Regions from separate parts of the Kineococcus auxinigenes genome, predicted to be linked through region 1. Evidence: predicted binding sites of a transcription regulator. Region 1 holds the regulator's gene; each other region holds the start of a gene.

Region 1 (4,968 bases):
GAGGCCGCCGACCCCGCGGACGCCTACGCACGGGCGCTGCTGCACCACCTGTCCGGGGCGCCCGGCGGCAGCAGCGGCACGACCGCCCCCAGGACCGCCGCGACGTGAGCACCCCCGCCCCGGCTCACTCCGCGCCGGGGTCGTCCTCCTGCCCCGCCAGGAAGCGCTCGAACTGCGCCCCCAGCTCCTCCGCGGAGGGCAGGTAGGCGTTCGCCGCACCCGCGCCCCGGTCCTCGTCGCCGCGGGCGTCGTACTGCTCCTCCAGGGCCAGCACCACCGCCGCGGCCTCCGGGGACTGCTCGACCTGCGCGTCGACCTCCACGCGGGTGGCCGAGGCCGCCTCCAGCAGGGTGTCCACCGGCAGCGCCAGGCCCGTCTCACCGGCCAGCGTGCGCACCAGCACCGCAGCCGCGTCCGGGTAGTCGTTGGCCGCCAGGTAGTGCGGCACGTGCGCCAGGACGGAGAGCACGTCCCGGCCCGCCTGCGCCCCGCGCAGGTGCAGCAGGGCGGACGCGTGACCGGGCACCCGCGCCTGCACGTCCCAGGTGCGGTACCCCTCCAGCAGCTCGGGGCGGCTGGCGCTGGCGGTCACCCCGCTGGGGCGGGTGTGCGGCACGGCGGTGGGAGCGGCGCTGAGCACGATCGTGCGGTGCACGCCCAGCCGGTCCGCGAGCTGCCAGACGGCGCGGGTGAAGCGCTCCCACTGCACGTCCGGCTCCGGCCCGGTCAGCAGCAGCAGGGCCGACCCCTCGGCGTCGCGCAGCAGCTCCAGCTGCAGCACCGGCGCCTCGTACTCCTCCCACCGGTCCCCGGCGAAGGTCATCACCGGCCGGCGGGCGCGGTAGTCGTGCAGCTGGTCCACGTCGAAGGTGGCGACCGGCTCGTGCTCGCACACCTCGCGCAGGTGCTCCACGGCCAGCCGCACGCCGCTGCCGGCGTCGACGAAGCCCGACAGCGCCACGACGAGGTGCGGCTCGACCAGCACCGGTGGCGTGCCTTCGAGGGTGTACAGCGACCCGGGATCCAGCATGGGCCCATTCTCGCCCGCGCGGGCGGGCGGTGCCGACGGGGCACGGGCGGCGGGGGGCGGGTGGCGGGTGGCGGGGCGCTCAGCCCCGGGCGGCCGCCGTGGCCGGCTCGCCCGCCGAGCGCTGCAGGGCGGCGCTGCGCTCGGCGCGCAGCTGCTCGATGGCCGCCTCGAAGTCGGCGAGGGAGTCGAACGCCTGGTAGACGGACGCGAAGCGCAGGTAGGCCACCTCGTCCAGCTCGCGCAGGAACGGCAGGGTGGCCAGGCCCACCTGGTGGGCGTCGATCTCGGCGGCGCCCTGGGCGCGCACGGCCTCCTCCACGCGGTGCGCCAGCAGCGCGATGTCGTCCTCGCTGACCGGGCGCCCCTGGCACGCCTTGCGGACACCGGTGGAGATCTTGGCGCGGCTGAACGGCTCGGTGGCGCCGGAGCGCTTGACCACCGACAGGCTCGCGGTCTCCAGCGTCGTGAAGCGCTTGGAGCAGTTCGGGCACTGGCGACGGCGGCGGATGCTGCTGCCGTCCTCCGTCGTCCGCGAATCGACCACGCGCGAGTCGGCGTGCCGGCAGAACGGGCAGTGCACCCCTGGTTCCTCCCACGCGGCGTCCCGGCCGCCCGCGCAGCGCCCGGCCCCGGTGGCCGCGGCGGTACCCGGGGGCGGCCCGGGGTCCTGATCGTGGGGCGACGGTACGTCGCCGGTGACGGCGGCGGCAAGCCGCGCGGGACGTCTGTGGACGCCGGCGGGGGCGCGACCGCCGGCCGGCCGGGGTCCGGTCGTGGTCAGTCCAGCTCGGGGAGGGTCAGGCGCTGGCCGGCCTGGAGGGCCTGCGAGGCGAGGCCGTTGACCTCCGCGATGGTGACGGCGACCTCCCGCCAGTCCTCACCCGGCGCCAGCTCGGCGGCGATCTGCGACAGGGTCTGCCCCGGCAGCACCGTGACGACGTGCGGCGCGGCGCCCGGAGCGCCGCCGGCCGCGGCGGGCTCGCCCACCGCTGCGGACACCGCCAGCACCACGCCCGCGAGCACACCGGCCGCCGTGCAGGTCGCGCTCAGCCGCCCGCGGCGGGTCAGCCGCAGCGGGCGACGCCCCGGACCGCGCCGCGCGGCGGGGCGGGTGGGACGGGTGCGCCGCACCGCGCGGGCGCAGCGGGCGGCGGGAGCCGGGCGCGGCGCGGACGACCGGCGGGCGGCGGGGACCGGGGCGAGGGCGGTGCTGCTCACGGGTGAGGACCTCCGGCTCGGGAGCCGCCTCGAACGGGTGTTCGAACCGGCGTCGATGTTGTACCACCGCTGTGCCGGTGGCGCGCAAGCCCCGCCGCGGGCCGGTGCCCGGCGCGCTCGGGGTGCGGGAGCACCGTGCCACCCGCCTCCGACACGTTCGAACACCTGTTTGAGCTCCCGGCCGCGCACGGGTAGCGTGATCGCAGCCGCGCGCCCGCGGCGGCCGGGGACGACGGGGAGTCGACGTGACGGACGTGCTGGACGGGGACGACCGCGGCCGGGCCGGGGCGTCGGTGCACCCGCTGCCCGACGGGCCGCTGGACCGCGCGGGGCTGACCGCCCGCCAGCGCAGGGTCCTGGAGACGATCCGCGAGGCGGTCGAGCGCCGCGGCTACCCGCCGAGCATGCGGGAGATCGGCCAGGCGGTCGGCCTGACCAGCCCCAGCAGCGTCGCCCACCAGGTCAAGACCCTCGAGCGCCTGGGGTACCTGCGCAAGGACCCGAGGCGCCCGCGCACCCTGGAGGTGGTGGCCCCCGGCCCCGCCCACGGCGTCCTCACCGGTGATGACGCCACCGCCGCCGACGAGCGCCCCGCCGTGGCCTACGTGCCCCTGGTGGGCCGCATCGCCGCCGGCGGCCCCATCCTCGCCGAGCAGCTCGTGGAAGAGGTCTTCCCCCTGCCGGCTCAGCTGCTGGGCGCCGGTGAGCACTTCGTGCTGCGCGTGGTCGGCGACTCGATGGTGGACGCGGCGATCTGCGACGGCGACTGGGTGGTGGTGCGCCAGCAGCCCACCGCGGAGAACGGCGACGTCGTGGCCGCGATGATCGACGGGGAGGCCACCGTCAAGGTGCTGCAGCGCCGGGACGGGCACGTGAAGCTGCTGCCGCGCAACGACCTCTACGACCCGATCGACGGCGACGAGGCCGTGGTGCTGGGGCGCGTGACCGCGGTGCTGCGCAGCCTCTGAGACCGGTGCCGCGGCGCGTGTCGGCCGGCGTTCACCCGCGCTAGCGGCCGACCGGCACGACCGCCTCCACCGCCGCCTCCACCGCCAGCCGCGGGGAGGTGAGCACCGGCACGTCCAGGTCGCGCAGCAGCAGCGCCGCTCCCACCATGCTGGCCTGAGCCATCACGACGACCTCCACCGGCGGTTCCAGCGCGCGCACCGCGCAGCGCACGGCGTCCGCGACGCTCGCGGAGTACGTCAGCACGTCACCGGACTCGAAGGCGGACCAGGTGTCCGGGCAGCGCACCTCGACGAACCGCACCTCGCGGCCCGCCGCGGCCGCCGACTCGTGCAGCAGCGGCCGCAGCGTGGCGGCCGCCTCGTCCAGGGAGCTGACCAGGGCGATGCGCCGCCCGGCGAGCACCGCCGCCTCCGCCATGGGCCGGTCCACGCGCAGCACCCGCACACCCGCCCGCTCACCGACGCGCTCGGCCTCCGGTCCCGTCTCCGAGCACGTGCTCACGACGACGTCGGCGCCCTCGGCGACCAGCCGGCGCAACCGGTCGGCCAGGGCGCCGCGCACGCTCGGGGCCCCGTGCTCGCGCGCGGCCGCCAGCAGGCCGGTGTCCACCAGGTGCCGGTCGGCGACGGTCTCGTCGCGCTGGTTCAGGAGGTCGCGGAAGGTGCGCACGTGGGCGTGCGCGGTGTGCAGGAAGCCGACGGTGGCCACGGGGCGAGGATGCCAGGTGCGGGCCCGCGGGTCAGCCCCTGGTGCGTCCCGCACACGGTCTTCACCCGCCCGGCGCAGCCGCGGCGGCGTCCAGGCGGCGCAGCGCCTCGCGGGCGACCTCGGGCGAGGCCGTGGGCCAGAAGGCCGGCAGGCTCTCGCGCAGGAAGCCGCCGTAGCGGGCCGTGGCCAGGCGCGGGTCGAGCACGGCCACCACGCCGCGGTCGCCCGAGGCGCGCACGAGCCGGCCCGCCCCCTGGGCCAGGCGCACCGCGGCGTGGGCGGCGGAGACCGTCAGGAAGCCGTTGCCGCCGGCGCTGTCCACCGCCCGGGCGCGCGCGGACATCAGCGGGTCGTCCGGTCGCGGGAAGGGGATGCGGTCGATGACCACCAGCTGGCAACCCGGCCCGGGCACGTCCACGCCCTGCCACAGCGACAGCGTGCCGAACAGCGAGGTGGCCGGCTCGTCGGAGAAGCGGCGCACCAGGCGGGGCAGGCGGTCCTCACCCTGGCACAGCACGGTGCGGCCGGTGCGCTCGCGCACGCCGGCGGCGGCCTCCTCGGCGGCGCGCCGCGAGGAGAACAGCCCGAGGGTGCGCCCACCCGCGGCGTCCACGAGCGCGGCCAGCTCGTCGAGGACGGCGTCGGCCACGCCGGAGCGCCCGGGCGGCGGCAGGTGGCGGGCGACGTAGAGGATGCCCTGGCGGGCGTAGTCGAAGGGGCTGCCGACGTCCAGCCCCGTCCACGGCACCACGTCGCGGCGACCGGCGCGCAGGCCGAACGCCCCGGCCACCGGCTCGAAGGAGCCGCCGAGGGTCAGCGTGGCGGAGGTGGCCACCACGGTGCGGTCGGTGAAGACCCGCTCGCGCAGCAGCCCGGCCACGGACAGCGGCGCCACGTGCAGCGACGGCGCGCGAGAGCCCCCCGGGGCGCCGGCGGTGACCCAGGCGACGTCGTGCTCGGAGTCCTCCGCGAGGCGCTCGGCGACGGTGAAGACCTCCTGGACAGCGGCGCGGGCGAGGTGGCGCGCGCCGCGGGCCTCGGCG
Region 2 (4,968 bases), on a different contig from region 1:
CGGCAGGCCGGCGGCGGGCAGGTCCTCGGGGCCGTCGCCCAGGTCCAGGGCCAGCTGCCCCGCGACCGCCGCGCCGGCGCGGCGGCGCCCGGCGCGCTCCAGCTCGGCGACCTGCAGCAGCAGGTCCCGGCGCGTGGTGCGGCCCCGCCGGCCGGCGCCGGTGGCACCGCCGGTGCCGTGCAGGCGGTCCAGGGCGCCGGCGAGCACGAGGTGCTCGGCGACCGGCCGCGAGGGGCGGGCCCGCTGCCACAGGTCCGACAGGGAGCGGTAGGGCTGCCCGGCCACGATGCGGGCGACCTCGTCGGCGGAGGTGCCGCGCACCTCCGTCAGCGGCAGCCGCACGCCGTACCCGGTGCCGTCGGCCACCCCCGCGCCGAGCTCGGCGGGACGGCGGGCCGGGGCCTCCCCGGGGACGGGCTCGACCCGCTCGACGCGGTAGGCGTCTCCGGAGGCGTTGACGTCCACGCCCAGGACCTGCACCCCCAGGGTGCGCGCGTCGGCCAGCAGGAGCCGCTTGGGGTACATGCCGGGGTCGTGGGTGAGGACCCCGGCGAGGAACGCCGCGGGGTGGTGGGTCTTCAGCCACGCCGACTGGTAGGTCGGCAGCGCGAAGGCGGCCGCGTGGGCCTTGCAGAACCCGAAGGAGGCGAAAGCCCGCAGCACCCGCCATATCCGCTCGACCGTCTCCGGGGCGTAGCCGCGCTGCAGGGCGCGGCGCCGGAAGCGCGGCTCGAGCTCCTCCTGGCCCTCGCGGGTGCCCAGCCGGCGGCGGTGCTCGTCCGCCAGGGCGCGGTCGTCGCCGGTGGTGGCGCTGAGGATCTCGATCACCTGCTCGTGGAAGACGACGACGCCGTGCGTCTGCTCCATGACCGGGCGCAGCCGCTCGTCGAGGACGTCCGCGGGCGACCACCCCTGCCGGGCGCGCAGGAACGGGGTGACCATGTCCGACTGCACCGGCCCGGGGCGGAACAGGGAGATGTCGACCACCAGGTCGGCGAACGTCTCCGGCCCGAACCTGCCGATGAGCTCGCGCTGGCCGGGCGACTCGATCTGGAAGCAGCCCAGGGTCCGGGTGGAGCGCACCAGCCGGAACGTCGCCGGGTCGTCGAGCGGGACCTGCGCGCGGTCGTCGAGGTCGAGCTGCTCGCCCTCCACGCGCGCCACCTCCCGCACCGCGTGGGCCATCGCCGACTGCAGGCGGATCCCCAGCACGTCGAGCTTGAGCAGCCCCAGGTCCTCCACGTCGTCCTTGTCGAACTGGCTCATCGGGAACCCCCGGGAACTGGTCTCCACGGGGGTGCGCCGCAGCAGCCCGGGCCCGGACAGGACGATGCCGCAGGGGTGCAGCGACACCTGCCGGGGCAGGCCGTCCAGGCGCTCGACGAGGTCGAAGAGGGCGTCCAGCCGCTCGGCGCCCAGGCCGCTGCGCCGCAGCTCGGGCAGCTCGGCGGCGGCGGCGCGGGCCTCACCGGCCCGCACGTGCGGGAAGGCGGTGGCCACGGCGTCGACCTCGGCGGGCGGCAGGCCCAGCGCCGCGCCCACGGCGCGCACGGCCTGGCGCACCCGGTAGGTGCCGACGCTGGACAGGCAGGTGGCGCGCTCGCCGCCGAAGCGCTCCAGCACCGCGGCGCAGACCTCCTCGCGGCGGGCGGCCTCCACGTCCAGGTCGATGTCGGGCAGCTGCCCGCGGCGGGCGTTGAGGAAGCGCTCCACCAGCAGCCCGTGCGCGAGGGGGTCGACGCCGGAGATCCCCAGCAGGTGGTTGACGAGGCTGCCGGCGCCGGAGCCGCGGGCGGCCACGCGCACGCCCAGGGACCGGGTGAGGTCGCAGACGTCGGCGACGGCGAGGAAGTAGCTCGCGAAGCCCACCTGCGCGACGGTGCTCAGCTCCGCGTCCAGGCGGTGGTGCACCGCGGCCAGGTGCCGTTCGCCGGCGCCGGGGTAGCAGCGGCCCACGCCCGCCGCGCACCGCGCCCGCAGGACGGCGTCGGGGTCGGTGCCCGGCGGCAGCCGCAGGGCGGCGAGGTCGGGCAGGTGGTGCGCCCCGACGCCCAGGTCGGCCGCCGGGTCCAGGCGGGCGCGCTCGGCCAGCGCCGCGGTGGCGGCCAGCAGCTCCCGGGCGAGCCGGTCGCCGCCGCCCGCCGCGCGCGCCACCCGCCCGGCGGTGCGGGCCATGCCGTCGCCGTCCACGAGGTGGCCCTGGGCGCTGACGCGGTCCAGGTGCCGGGTGCCCAGCGGCACGAGCCGGCGCACGGCGTCGAGCAGGTCGGCCGTGACGGCCCCCTGCGGGGTGGCGTGGCGCACGGCCGCGGTGAGCACGGCGGGCACCCGCTCAGCGCGCGCCAGCGCCAGCAGCCGCGCGGCGTGCTCCAGGCTGCCGGGGGTCCCCGGCGGGCCGTCGTGGCAGAGCACCTCCACGTGCAGGCACCCCTGCGGCAGCGCCGCCCGCCAGCGGCGCAGCACCGCCCGGGCCAGGTCGTCGCGGCGGGCCAGCACCGCCCGGCCGACCTCGGAGGCCGGGCCGAGGAGCACCGCGAGCGCCGCGCCGCCCGCGGGTGCGGCGGCGTGCCGGGAGACCGGCTCCACGCCGGCGACCGGCCTGCCCCGCGGCCCCGCGAGGTGGGCGGCGCCGACCAGCCCGCACAGGGCCGCCCACCCGTCCCCGGCCCCGGCGCCGCGGCCCAGCCCGCTGCCCGCGCCGAGGGCGAGCACGGTGGCGCGCGGCAGGCGGGGATCCACGGCGGCGCCCCCGCGCACCGGGGTGCGGCGGGGCCGGGCCGGGTCCCGGGCGGGGCCACCGCCGGAACCGGCGGGCCCGGTGGAGGGGTCGGCCCACGGGGGCGGGCCGGCGACCAGCCCGGTGGGTGCGGTGGCGAGGTCGACGCCGAGGACGGGTGCCACCCCGGCCGCGGTGCAGGCCCGGACGAACTTCACCGCGCCGTACAGGCCGTCGCGGTCGGTGAGGGCCAGGGAACCCATCCCGAGGTCCGCGGCGCGGGCCACCAGCTCGGCCGGGGACGACACGCCGTGGCGCAGGGAGAAGCCCGAGGCGACGTGCAGGTGGGTGAAGGGGGCGGTGCTGGGCACGCGGGGGTCCTCCCGGCGGGTGGTGCGCCCGCGGGGAAGGACGGAGCAGCGGTGGGGCGGTGGGTCGGGCGAGGCGGTGGGGCGGGCGGCTCAGCTGGCCAGCGGGTGCAGCCGGCTGAGCCCGAGCTGGGCCTCGACGACGCGGTGGAAGCCCACCGCGTCGTCGAGGAGGGCGTCGGCCGCCGCGGCGTCGACGACGCCGGTGCGGCCGGCCTCCACGCGGGCCCGCAGGGGTGCGGTGGCGGCGAAGCGCCGCGCCCACTGCTCGAGCTCGGGGTCCAGGCGCGGCAGCATCTCCCACACGCTGCGCGGCTGGCTGCGCCGCGGGGCGGTGGGCCTGCCGTGCACGGCGACGAGCGCGGCGCCGGCGCGCAGGGCGGACAGGTGGGCGTGGACGTAGCGCTGGGCCGGGTCGCTCGTGCCGGCCGCTGCGCGCAGTTCGGTCTCGCACCGCTCGAGCAGGTCCAGCGCGGCGGTGGTCAGGGGGCGGGGGCGGTCGGCGGTACCCTCGGGGGCGGCGCCGGGGGAAGAAGCCCTCGGGGTGGTCATCGCGGTTCACCTCTCCGGTGCGTCCGGACGTCAGTCGCTGACGCGCAGCAGCTGCCACGCGCCGTCACCGTCCTGGGTACCAGCCGCCTCCGACACGACCGCCCGCTCACGGGCTGCGGTGCCCGCCGGCACGGGGTGCGCCAGGTCGTAGACGCCCACCGGGGCCCGTCCCACGGCGGCCTCCACGCGGAACACCTCGCGCTCCAGGTCGCCCAGGGCCAGGAGGGGCCGCGAGCTCACCGATGCCTCTCCGCCCGGCTCCTCGCCGTGCAGCGCCGCCACCGCGGGCTGCTCCCACCAGGCGCTGCGCTCGCGCCAGCGGCCCAGCACGGCGCGCACCAGGTAGAGCCTGCCGCGCCAGACGAACTGCACGGGAGCCTGTTCCGGGGCACCGGGAGGGCCCCCGCGGACCCCGCACCGCACGTGCACCTCGTCCGAGAACCGTCGCACCGCTGCTTCCCCCTCCTGCTCCAGCCGGCGCCGCGGGCCTGCCGCGGCGGGCGAGCCGGGGGAAGCGGCTCGTCGCGGGACGCCCGGGGCGCGGGCCGCGGGGCTTCCCCTCCCCCCGGACCGCGCCGCCGGGCGGCCACGGCGTTCGAACACGAGTTCGAACGCTCTTCGAAGCTACACCACGGGCGCCCCTCGGCGTCAACGGAACGACCGTCGTCCACAGGTCTGCCGGGCGGGCGGCACCTGCTGCTCCCCCGGTGCCCCGCAGCGGGTTCCCCGGCGCGCCCGCTCGGCGCGACGCCGGACCGCGACGGCCCTACCGTGAGGGTGCATGAGGTGGACGACCGCCGGTCGCACCGCCGCCGCGGGCGGTCTGCTCGCCGCGCCCGCTCCCCCCACGGCCCCCGAGGACCCCGCCGCGCCCGCGCCGCCCGCCGGCGAGCACCCCGCCGTGACGGCCACCGCCCGCGCCCTCGCCGGGCTGGACGCCACCGGGGAGGTGGTGCGGGTCCCGGCGGGACTGCGCACGAGCGCCGAGGTGGCCCGGCACCTGGGCGTGGCACCGGCGGCCGTCGCGCGCAGCAGCCTGCTGCGGGCCCCGGGAGGACAGCTCGTCCTCGTGCTGGCCTCCGGCGCCCACGACCTGTTCCCGCCCGTGCTCGCCGCGGTGCTGGGCGTGCCGCGGCTGCACCCCGTCGGCGAGGTGGAGACCGTGCGCCTCACCGGGTCGCCGCCGGGGTGCACCTCCCCCGTGGGGCTCACCGAGCCGCTGCCCACCTACGTCGACGTGACGCTGGCCGTGCACCCGGTGCTGTGGGTGCCCGCCGGTCACCCGAGCGCCCTGTTCCGCACCCGCTACGACGAGCTGCTGAGGCTGGCGGG
Region 3 (4,968 bases), on a different contig from region 1:
GTCCAGACCGCGCTCGTCGACCTCGTACACCTGCAGCGCCGCCCGCGCCGCCCGGCGGTCCACCAGCCCGGAGCCGCGGACCTGCGCCCAGTCGCGCACCCGGCGCAGCAGCCGGTTGGCGATGCGCGGGGTGCCTCGCGAGCGCCGGCCGATCTCGGCGGCGCCCTCGGCGGTCAGCTGCACGCCCAGCAGGGAGGCGGAGCGGCGCAGCACCTGCACCAGCTCCTCGGGGGTGTAGAAGTCGAGGTAGCCGGTGAAGCCGAAGCGGTCGCGCAGCGGAGCCGGGAGCAGACCGGCGCGCGTGGTGGCGCCCACGAGGGTGAAGCGCGGCAGTTCCAGCGGGATGGCGGTGGCTCCCGGGCCCTTGCCGACGATGACGTCGACGCGGTAGTCCTCCATCGCCATGTAGAGCATCTCCTCCGCCGGCCGGGCCATGCGGTGGATCTCGTCGAGGAAGAGGACCTCGCCCTCGTCCAGGGAGCTCAGCACGGCGGCGAGGTCCCCGGCGTGCTGGATGGCCGGGCCGCTGGACTGGCGCAGCGGCGCCCCCATCTCGGAGGCGACGATCATGGCCAGCGTGGTCTTGCCCAGCCCGGGCGGGCCGGAGAAGAGCACGTGGTCGCTCGTGCCGCCGCGGGCCTTGGCGGCGTCCAGCACCAGGGAGAGCTGCTCGCGCACCACCGTCTGCCCCACGAACTCCTCCAGCCCGTGCGGGCGCAGCGCCGACTCGGCGGCGCGCTCGCCGTCGTCGGCACCGGCCGTGACGATCCGCTCGGCCACGTCGTCCTCCTTCGCCGTCCCCACCTCGCTGCCCACCTCAGCGTCCCGACAGGTGGCGCAGCGCCGAGCGCAGGGTGCCCGGCACGTCGCTCACGCCTGCCTCGTCGTCGCCCACCACCGCGTCCACGGCGTCGCCGGCCTGCTTGAGCGGGTACCCGAGGCCGACCAGGGCGTCGACGACCTGCTGACGCCGGGCGTCGGCGGCGTCGGGCGCGGGCAGCGGGGCGGCCGGGGCGTCGCCGGGCGGGCCGAGGCGGTCGCCCAGCTCCAGGCAGATGCGCTGGGCGCCCTTCTTGCCGATGCCGGGCACGCGCACCAGCGCGGCGTGGTCCTCGGCGGCCACCGCGGCGCGCAGTCCGTCGGGGCGGTGCACGGCCAGCATCGCCAGGGCCAGGCGCGGCCCGACCCCGGAGACGGTCTGCAGGACCTCGAAGACCTCGCGCTCGTCGGCGTCGGCGAAGCCGAAGAGGGTCAGGGAGTCCTCGCGGACGACCATGCTGGTGGCCAGGGACGCCTCCTCGCCGACCCGCAGCCCCGCGAGCGTGGCGGGAGCGGCCTGCACGAGCAGCCCCACCCCGCCGACCTCCAGGACGGCGGAGTCCAGCCGCACCGCGAGCACCCGCCCGCGCACCGACGCGATCACACGACCTCCACCCCGCCGCGGGGACGCCCCCGCACGAACACCTGTACGAGGCGAAGGCTAACGAGGTCCCCGGACACTGCCCGCGCGGCGCGCGGGTGCGCGCGGCACCATCGCCGGGTGAGCCACGAGCAGCACGCCAACCCGCGCCAGAACGTCACCTTCGACTCCGCCTCCGAGAGCGGTCACGCCCACGGCTACCTGCGCGTGCCGCGGGCCGGCAGCGGCCCGGGCGTCGTCGTCGTGCAGGAGTGGTGGGGCCTGACCGACCACGTCGCCGGCGTCGTCGACCGCCTCGCCGGCGAGGGCTTCGTCGCCCTGGCGCCGGACCTGTACGGCGGGCGCACCACGCACGACGCCGAGGAGGCGGAGCGCTTCCTGACCGAGCTGCCGCCGGAGCGGGCGGCCCGGGACCTGGCCGGGGCGGTGACGTACCTGCTGGCCCGGCCGGAGACCACCTCCGGCACCGTGGGCGCGGTGGGCTTCTGCATGGGCGGGGCGTTCGTGCTGACGCTCGCCGCCCAGCAGGGTGAGCGGATCGGGGCGGCCGTGCCCTGGTACGGGATCCCCGGCCCGGCCACGGACTTCTCGGGGTTGCGGGCGGCGGTGCTGGGGCACTTCGGCGAGGAGGACGCCTCGGTGCCGCTGGAGGCGGTGCGCGCCACGGAGCAGCGGGTGCGCGAGCAGGCGGGCGTGGACGTCCGCTTCGAGGTCTACCCGGCACCGCACGCCTTCTACAACGACGAGCGGCCCAGCTACCGCCGGGAGCCGGCGGAGCTCGCCTGGGAGCGCACCGCGGCGTTCCTGCGCGAGCACGTGCGCTGACGGCGGGGTCGGCGACGGGGCCGCGCGGGCGGGCGCCGAGTGGCCGACCGGCGGGGACCGCAGGACAGTGGCGCGGTGACTTCCACGACCCGCAGCCCCCTCGGCGTGATCCTCGCCGGCGCAGTCTCCGGAGCCGCCGGCACCACGGTCCTGAACGCCGTGACCTACGGCGACATGGCCCGGCGCGGCCGGGCGCCCAGCACCGTGCCCGAGCAGACGGTCACCGCGCTGGCCGAACGGCTCGGGCGGCCGGTGACGGGCCGCGGCGCCGAGCGCGAGCACCGCACCACCGCCCTGGGCGCGCTGTCCGGGTACGCCGTCGGCGTGGGGGTGGGCAAGCTCGTCGGGCTGGGCCGCGGCGCGGGTCTGCGGATGCCCGCCGGCCTCGGCGGGGTCGTCACCGGCGCCCTGGCGATGGCCGCCACGGACCTGCCCGCGCACGCCCTCGGCGTGACGGACCTGCGCACCTGGAGCACGCAGGACTGGGTCTCCGACGCCCTGCCGCACCTGGCCTACGGCGTGGTGACGCACGCGACGCTGCGCGCCCTGGACCCCGCCCCCCGGCCCGCTCGCACCCCGATCCTGGACCTGCCGTCGCTGGACCGGCCCGCCGCCGAGCGCGGCGCCCCGTCGCGCGCCTCCGCGGGCCTGCTGCTGCGCAGCGCGCTGCTGGGCGTGGCGGCGGGCGGGCGCAGCTCCCTGGGCCTGGCCGGCCCGGCGCTGCTGTCCCGCGGGACCCGCGCGCTGCCCGGCGGTGGCCCGGTCGCCGCGCTCAGCGGCCTGGCCCTGGGCGCGGAGCTCGTCGCCGACAAGATGCCGCAGGTGCCGAGCCGCCTCGGCGCGAGCGGGCTGCCGCCGCGGCTGCTCACCGGAGCCGTCGGTGCGGCCGCCCTGGCGCGCCGGGAGCACAGCCGGGCGCTGCTGCCCGCCCTGGTGGGAGTGTGCGGCGCCGTGGCCGGCTCGTACGCCGGCGCGGCCTGGCGCGCGTGGGCGGGCGAGCGCGTGCCGGACGTGGACGCCGCGGTGGTGGAGGACGTGGCGGCGGCGGTCCTCACCCTGGCGGCGGCGCTGCCGCACCGGCGCGGCTGAGGAGGCTCAGCGCGGGGCGCGGCCGATCGGCCTGCGGGCGGCGGCGCGGGCGGCCTCGGCGTAGCCGCTGCGCCGCCCGGTGACCAGGGCGCCGTGCGCCGCGGCCTCCAGCCGGGTGGTGGCCGAGCCCCGCCACAGGTGGCACAGGGCCAGCGCGAGGGCGTCGGCGGCGTCGGCGGGCCTGGGGGGCGCGTCCAGACCGAGGATGCGGGTCACCATCGCCGTCACCTGCTCCTTGTCGGCGCGCCCGGAGCCGGTGACGGCGGCCTTGACCTCGCTGGGGGTGTGCATCGCCACCGGCAGCCCGCGGCGGGCGGCGGCGACCAGGACGAGCCCGGCGGCCTGCGCGGTGCCCATCACCGAACGGACGTTGGCCTGGGCGAAGACGCGCTCGACGGCCACCACGTCGGGGGCGTGCTCGTCCAGCCAGTGCTCCAGCCCCTCGGCCACGGCCAGCAGCCGCTGCGGCACCGCGTCGGTGGAGGGGGTGCGCACCACGCCGACGGCGACCATTCGCACCCGCCGGCCGGCGGCGGCGCCGGGCCGCGCACCGGTGGACTCCACCACCCCCAGCCCGCAACGGGTGAGGCCGGGGTCGACGGCGAGGACGCGCACGGCCCCCACCCTCGCACGCGGCGCGGTGGGGGCCGTGGGAGACCCGCTGGGCCGGTGGGCCCGAGAGGCTCAGGCGTCCTCGAGGGCCGCCATCACGTCGTCGGAGACGTCGTAGTTGGCGAAGACGTTCTGCACGTCGTCGCAGTCGTCCAGGGCGTCGATCAGCCGGAACACCTTGGTGGCGCCCTCGGCGTCCAGCGGGACCTGCACGCTGGGCACGAAGCTGGCGTCGGCGGAGTCGTAGTCGATGCCGGCGGCCTGCAGGGCCTCGCGCACGGCGACGAGGTCGGTGGGCTCGCAGACGACCTCGAAGGTGTCGCCCTGGTCGGCGACCTCCTCGGCGCCGGCCTCCAGGACCGCGGTGAGCACGTCGTCCTCGGTGAGGTCGGTGCCCTCCTTGCCGATGACGACGACTCCCTTGCGGCTGAACATGTACGCCACGCTGCCCGGGTCGGCCATCGAGCCGCCGTTGCGCGTCATGGCCGTGCGGACCTCCATGGCCGCGCGGTTCTTGTTGTCCGTCAGGCACTCCACGAGCATCGCCACGCCGTTGGGCCCGTAGCCCTCGTACATGATCGTCTGCCAGTCGGCGCCGCCGGCCTCCGCGCCCGAGCCGCGCTTGACGGCGCGGTCGATGTTGTCGGCCGGCACGGAGGTCTTCTTCGCCTTCTGGATGGCGTCGTACAGGGTGGGGTTGCCCGCGGGGTCCCCGCCGCCGGTGCGGGCGGCGACCTCGATGTTCTTGATCAGCCGAGCGAAGCTCTTGGCGCGCTTGGCGTCGACGACGGCCTTCTTGTGCTTGGTCGTCGCCCACTTGGAGTGGCCGGACATGCTGTTCCCTCCGCCGTTCGCTCGCTGACTGCTCGTTGACTGCTCGGTCGGCTGCCGGGCGACCCGTCAGCCGCGCCGCTCCGCGCGCACCCGCCCCTGGACCCGGTCGCGCACGAGGCCCGCGAAGTACCGGTGCACCCGGTCGTCACCGGTGATCTCCGGGTGGAACGACGTGGCCAGCAGGTCGC

Evidence for each region. The regulator LexA, encoded in region 1, represses DNA repair genes until DNA is damaged. The targets are predictions, from matches to a motif close to TCGAACANNTGTTCGA.
Region 2: the regulator LexA is predicted to act here: its motif matches at 4,232-4,247, upstream of ACRYR9_RS09505 (DUF6504 family protein).
Region 3: the regulator LexA is predicted to act here: its motif matches at 1,457-1,472, upstream of ruvA (Holliday junction branch migration protein RuvA).

The regions. Positions count from the first base shown of each region.
Region 1 covers NZ_JBKBCT010000048.1:11,342-16,309, reverse strand. Annotated here, with positions in the region: gene ACRYR9_RS13600 (pilus assembly protein CpaE) at 1-108, shown strand, start outside; gene ACRYR9_RS13595 (proteasome assembly chaperone family protein) at 125-1,030, opposite strand; gene nrdR (transcriptional regulator NrdR) at 1,110-1,610, opposite strand; gene ACRYR9_RS13585 (LysM peptidoglycan-binding domain-containing protein) at 1,808-2,248, opposite strand; gene lexA (transcriptional repressor LexA) at 2,494-3,216, shown strand; gene ACRYR9_RS13575 (aspartate/glutamate racemase family protein) at 3,257-3,925, opposite strand; gene ACRYR9_RS13570 (ATP-dependent DNA helicase) at 3,987-4,968, opposite strand, start outside.
Region 2 covers NZ_JBKBCT010000026.1:37,085-42,052, reverse strand. Annotated here, with positions in the region: gene ACRYR9_RS09515 (PHP domain-containing protein) at 1-3,087, opposite strand, end outside; gene ACRYR9_RS09510 (SAV_6107 family HEPN domain-containing protein) at 3,178-3,636, opposite strand; gene ACRYR9_RS09505 (DUF6504 family protein) at 3,667-4,086, opposite strand; gene ACRYR9_RS09500 (aminoacyl-tRNA deacylase) at 4,418-4,968, shown strand, end outside.
Region 3 covers NZ_JBKBCT010000040.1:15,458-20,425, forward strand. Annotated here, with positions in the region: gene ruvB (Holliday junction branch migration DNA helicase RuvB) at 1-780, opposite strand, end outside; gene ruvA (Holliday junction branch migration protein RuvA) at 818-1,423, opposite strand; gene ACRYR9_RS12115 (dienelactone hydrolase family protein) at 1,541-2,245, shown strand; gene ACRYR9_RS12120 (hypothetical protein) at 2,321-3,334, shown strand; gene ruvC (crossover junction endodeoxyribonuclease RuvC) at 3,341-3,949, opposite strand; gene ACRYR9_RS12130 (YebC/PmpR family DNA-binding transcriptional regulator) at 4,019-4,780, opposite strand; gene pdxT (pyridoxal 5'-phosphate synthase glutaminase subunit PdxT) at 4,847-4,968, opposite strand, start outside.